Regions from separate parts of the Methylomonas sp. HYX-M1 genome, predicted to be linked through region 2. Evidence: predicted binding sites of a transcription regulator. Region 2 holds the regulator's gene; the other holds the start of a gene.

Region 1 (3,125 bases), 550 kb from region 2:
TATCAGCGCCAAGCGGCGGAAAATCTAGGCTGGACGCGGATTTGCGCGATTGTCAAAGCTGCTGCATTGATACTTAGTCAACAAACAGTAAACAAAGAGGCCGACGATTGATGCCGTTGGGTAGACAAATTTGCATGCATGATCTCTACGAAATTGTTCCTTGGATAAGTAGCGTTTATTGTGATTGATGGAGGGGATGGTACCCCTAACTTGGATAATTTCAAGCGTTTGAACTTTATGGTTATTGCGGGTTGTAGCCAATTGAATCGGGTGTGGCAGGAATTTGAACTTGTACCGTAGAACCGATGGGGTTATAGTCCGCTATGAGGCCTATGGTCTTAATTTAACAACAAAAACTAAAAAAAATGAGGAGGTTGCTATGGGTGGTGTGTTTGAGCTAGGCATTGTGATGCTGATCATCGCCTTTTTTGCATTTGCACCGTTGGGCTATTTCATTTACATGTACACGATGAAAAATGGCGAGCCTTTTGGCGATATCGAACCACATGGCGATAGCGAGTCGCCAGTGTTGAATATGGCCGAGAAATTAATAACCACGGTTAAAGGCTTACTCGCTAAAAAATGACTTAATTGTTAGCGCCGAGTTGGAAAAAAGCCGGGTATTTCCCGGCTTTTTATTAGACAGAATGGCCGCAGCAAGGACAATGCGGGTTTTTTTTCAAGCGTAAATTTTGCCATTCCATGCTTAATCCATCCAGCAGCAATAGACGGCCAACCAAGGGTTCTCCACAGGAAACGATTAGCTTGATGGTTTCCAGTGCTTGAACGCATCCGATAATACCGGTGATAGGCGCGATAACGCCATTAGTCGCGCAGTTTTGCAGTTCTTCGCCCTCGCTCTGATATAAGCAGTTATAGCAAGGGCTTTCCCCTTTACCCGGCGTAAATACGCTAATTTGTCCTTCAAAGCGTATGGCGGCTCCTGAAACCAAAGGTTTTCGGTAGGCTACGCATGCCTTGTTCACGGCAAAGCGGGTGGTGAAATTGTCGCTGCAATCTAAAACCACATCGGTATTTTTTACCTCGTTTAACAGGTTTTCCCCTTCTAATCGTGCCTTGCGAGCGACTACCGCAATTTCCGGATTGATGTTTTTTAAGCTGTCGCGGGTTGAAATGACTTTGTCCAACCCTATATCGGCGGTGCCGTGGGCGATTTGGCGTTGTAGATTGCTTAGATCCACTTGGTCGTTATCGTAGAGCGTCAGGTGGCCTACGCCGGCAGCCGCCAAATACATGGCTGCCGGGGAGCCTAGTCCGCCGGCCCCGACGATTAATACCTTGGCATCCAATAGTTTTTGCTGACCCTCGATATCCACTGGGGGCAGCATGATTTGTCGGCTGTAGCGCAACAGTTGTTGGTCGTTCATGTTTAAAGCTTCCGAGAAAGGCGGTTGATAATGCCAAAGAGCTTGACAGAGTGCAAAACCTCGCTATTATTAGCACTCGTTACAAGAGAGTGCTAATAAATTTAGTTTGATCTTTAACCTGTATCTACATAAAGGAGACATTGATGAAAATTCGTCCGTTACATGACCGCGTTGTCGTTAAGCGTGTGGAAGAAGAAACCAAAACCGCAGGTGGCATCGTACTGCCCGGTTCCGCTGCAGAAAAACCGAGCGAAGGTGAAGTTTTGGCAGTTGGCGAAGGCAAACCTCTTGATAACGGCCAGGTGCGTCCAATGGCAGTTAAGGTTGGCGACAAAGTATTGTTCGGTAAATATTCCGGTTCCGAAGTAAAAGTCGGCGGCGAGCAGTACATTGTGATGCGCGAAGACGACATTATGGGTATTTTGGAATAATCCAAATCGATATTTATCAATTACATAAAAACGATTAAGGAATAAAAAATGGCAGCAAAAGACGTAAAATTCGGCGGTGATGCGCGCGCTTTGATGGTTGCGGGCGTCAACATTCTAGCAAACGCGGTAAAAGTGACCTTGGGTCCTAAAGGCCGTAATGCCGTATTGGACAAAAGCTTCGGTGCTCCCACCATTACCAAAGACGGCGTGTCGGTTGCTAAAGAAATCGAATTAAAGGATAAATTCGAAAACATGGGCGCACAAATGGTTAAAGAAGTTGCGTCCAAAACTTCTGATGTCGCCGGCGACGGCACTACCACTGCAACCGTGTTGGCTCAAGCAATAGTCAACGAAGGTTTGAAAGCGGTTGCGGCCGGCATGAATCCCATGGATTTGAAACGCGGTATCGACAGCGCCGTGACGGCAGCGGTAGCGGCTATCGAGAAAGCGGCGATTCCATGCAGCGACAGCAAAGCGATTGCTCAAGTCGGTACCATTTCCGCCAACTCCGACGAATCGGTCGGCGCAATTATCGCCGAAGCGATGGAGAAGGTCGGTAAAGAAGGCGTTATCACGGTAGAAGAAGGTACCGGTTTAAACAACGAATTGGACGTGGTCGAAGGCATGCAATTCGATCGCGGTTATTTGTCTCCGTACTTCATCAACAAACAAGACAGCATGAGCGTCGAGTTGGATGATCCGTTTGTCCTGCTGTATGACAAAAAAATCTCCAATATTCGTGAAATGCTGCCGGTATTGGAAGGCGTAGCCAAATCCGGCCGTTCGCTGTTGATCATTGCGGAAGATGTTGAAGGCGAAGCCTTGGCTACCTTGGTTGTCAACAACATGCGCGGTATCGTAAAAGTGTGCGCAGTAAAAGCGCCCGGTTTCGGTGATCGCCGTAAAGCCATGCTGGAAGACATTGCGATTTTGACCGGCGGTACCGTTATTTCCGAAGAAGTCGGCTTGTCATTGGAAAAAGCCGACGTAGACATGCTGGGTACTGCCAAGCGTGTACAAATCAATAAGGAAAACACCACCATCATCGACGGTGCCGGCGACGAAGAGCAAATCAAAGGTCGTGTCGCACAAATCCGCGCCCAAGCCGACGATGCTACTTCCGATTACGATCGGGAAAAACTGCAAGAGCGCCTGGCAAAACTGGCCGGCGGCGTGGCGGTGATCAAAGTGGGTGCTGCGACCGAAGTCGAAATGAAAGAGAAGAAAGCCCGTGTCGAAGACGCACTGCATTCAACTCGCGCAGCCGTCGAAGAAGGCGTGGTTGCCGGCGGTGGTACTGCTCTGG
Region 2 (3,125 bases):
GCAACAAGCGGCCGTTCAGCACATAACCTTTTTGGAATACGGTAATAACGTGACCCGGCTCAACGCTGGTACTCGGCTGCATGACCATCGCCTGATGCAACTCCGGATTAAACGGTTGACCGGTGGGATCGATTGCTTCGATGTTGAATTTTGCAAATACGGATTCGAACTGCTTAATCGTCAGCTCGCTGCCCTCGCGTAATTTAGCCATCTCCGGGCTGTCGCCGGTAGCGGCTTGTATACCTAATTCCAGGCTATCCAGGACCGAAAGCAATTCTTTTGCGAACTTGGCCAATCCGTATTTGCGCTCGTCGTCCAATTCTTTTTGTATGCGCTTTTTCAGATTGTCCATCTCCGCCGCAGCACGCATGGCTTTATCCAAATTGGCCGCCGCCTGTTGCTGCGCTTCTTCCAACTGGGCACGTAAAGCATCCAGTTCCGCGCTTTGCTCGGCAGACTGCGGCGCCTCTTCTCCAACCGGCTCGTTAAACGCGTGTTTGGTTTGCTCAAGCACTTCGGCAATTAATTCACTGTCTGTCTGCTGCTCGTGGCTTGATTGCTGATGACTCATGTTCTACTCCACAGTATTAATTTTTTTCAGTCCGTAAACGATAGGGACGATTATTTACTATTCAAGGCCGCTCCCAATAATTTTGCGGTAACGTCGACGTAGGGAATGATTTTCTCGTAAGCCATCCGGGTAGGGCCGATCACTCCGAGTACCCCGACCACTTCATCGTTGACCGAATAGGACGAAGTCACCAAACTGCAATGATCGAAGGCCCGGTACCCGGACTCCTCGCCGATGAAAATCTGCACGCCTTCCGAGTTAAGACATTGATCCAACAGGTGAATCACTCCTTGCTTCTGACTGAATGCCTCGAACAACTGTTTCAATCTATCCATATGCGACAATTCCGAAAACCCCATCAGATTGGTCTCGCCGCTTAGCACATAATCTTCCTTCGGCTGCTGCTCGAACGCCAATTTAGCCATATTCACCGCATCTATCATGCCCTGATTGACCTGGTTCTTATCCTGTTCCATGTCGGATAAAATCAGTTCCCGGATGCGAGCCAGACTTTGACCGCTATAGACCGAATTCAGGTAATTGGCGGCCTGCTGCAATTCCGATGCGGCGAAAACCCGCTCGGTATGGATAATCTTGTTATGCACTTCGTCGCCGTCGGTCACGAATATCACCAGAACCCGGCCACTCGACATCGGCAGGAATTCGATGTGCCGCAGCGTGACCGACTCCCGGCGCGGCAAAGTCACCACACCTGCCATTTTGCTGACTTCAGACAACAACTTGGAAGCCTTGGACAATAACTCGGCCGGCGCGTCGGCTTCCGACAACATGTGGCTATGCAACTGATCCAATTCCTGCAATTGCAAAGGCTTAACCGTCAGCAAACTGTTGACGAACAAACGGTAGCCGCTGACGGTGGGTACTCTGCCGGCGGAGGTGTGCGGCGAATGAATCAATCCCAAATCTTCCAAATCGGCCATCACGTTGCGAATGGTTGCCGGACTCAGTTTGAGATTCGCATCCTTGGATAACACGCGCGATCCAACGGGCTGTCCGTCTTGGATATAACGCTCAACCAAGGTTTTTAATAGGTACAAAGACCTGTCGTTTAAATCTGGATTACTGGCCACAACCACTCCACCCGAAAAACCACTATTAGCACTCTAAGCCCAAGAGTGCCAGGAAAGCTAACAGCAAGCCGAAACCTTGTCAACCGCCCTGCCGGCCGGTTTCTCCAAATACGACTTACACGGGCTAACGCTTTATGAGCCGATTTTACGTATGCTGCTTGCGAAGAACTGGCAAACGAGCCCTGTTGCGATAGCGAAATTTAACTTTAATCGGTAGCTAAGCCGGCAGGTCCTATTTGTTCCGCCACCGCCTATAATTCCTTGCCGACTAGCCGGCATTGTGTGCTATGTTGCGCCACCCCTTGTGCCGGCCTACAACTAACGAGGTATAAAAGCATGCGTTTGGGACCATCCCGTTTATTAGCGCCCGCAATGGCCATCATCATATTAGCGACCGGATGCGCCTCAAGCGCTGCGAAAAACCCGGACGACCCGTTCGAGGGGTGGAACCGCAGCATGCAGGGATTCAACGATAGCCTGGACGATTACGTGATGAAACCGGTCGCCAGAGGTTACCGCTGGATAACGCCCGACATCGTAGACAGCGGCGTGACCAATTTCTTCAGCAACTTGGACGACATCCGCGTCGTCATCAATAACACCCTGCAAGGTAAGCTGGACGAAGCCGGCCAGGATACCGCGCGCTTGCTGCTCAATACCACGGCGGGTATAGGCGGATTAATCGACGTTGCCAGCGGCTTGGACTTCCCCAAGCATAAGGAAGATTTCGATCAAACCTTGGGCGTCTGGGGAGTCCCCGCCGGCCCGTATTTAGTCTTGCCGTTATTAGGACCGAGTTCGCCGCGTGGAATATTCGGTTTGCTGGGCGACACAGCCACCAATCCGATTAGCTATACGGGCTTATATTTTTCCTCGGCCACGGTCTCCCGGGCCGTATCCATCGGCCTAGGCGCGCTAAATACGACCGATTTACGGGCGGATAATTTGGAAAACGAAAAAATCGCCACTGAAGCCGCTTTAGATCGCTACGCTTTTTTCCGCGGTGCCTACCTGTCGCAAAGAAATTATTTGGTTCATGACGGCAACGTACCGCCGCAAGACTTGCTGGACATCGAGGAACTGGATGACAAACTGTCCCCGGTAAATCCTTATTGAGGCGGATGCCGCCAAGGCAAATCGCTCCGAATAAAAATGCCGGCTGGAGCACGCGTTAGTATTTGGCGACTTGGGATCGAATCAGGATTCGATCCCGGAAAATTTGGCATAAATTTTGTTGCCCAATGACTCCGGATAAACCGTCTTGGCCTTAATTCGAGCTTCATGATGACTAATAACAACGTTCTAAGCCCCTCACAAATCGAGCATTTATCGTCGTTACGATACATCAACAACATCGACGAGCATATGCGCATCGTATCCAGCGTAAAGGTGTTGGATAACGCACATCAGCACGACAACCTTGTGCTATTGCTACTCGATATTTTTATAGACGACAAACAAAT

What was found. The regulator HrcA, encoded in region 2, represses chaperone genes, less so after heat shock. The targets are predictions, from matches to a motif close to TNTTAGCACTCNNNNNNNNNGAGTGCTAANA.
Region 1: groES (co-chaperone GroES) is a predicted target of HrcA. The motif match lies at 1,456-1,486, and genes of this name have one in related genera.

What each region holds. Positions count from the first base shown of each region.
Region 1 covers NZ_CP160405.1:1,825,547-1,828,671, forward strand. The annotation lists gene AB0A83_RS08405 (hypothetical protein) at 290-586, shown strand; gene AB0A83_RS08410 (molybdopterin-synthase adenylyltransferase MoeB) at 639-1,388, opposite strand; gene groES (co-chaperone GroES) at 1,532-1,819, shown strand; gene groL (chaperonin GroEL) at 1,868-3,125, shown strand, end outside.
Region 2 covers NZ_CP160405.1:1,273,823-1,276,947, reverse strand. The annotation lists gene grpE (nucleotide exchange factor GrpE) at 1-571, opposite strand, end outside; gene hrcA (heat-inducible transcriptional repressor HrcA) at 622-1,662, opposite strand; gene AB0A83_RS06025 (VacJ family lipoprotein) at 2,035-2,778, shown strand; gene AB0A83_RS06020 (hypothetical protein) at 2,947-3,125, shown strand, end outside.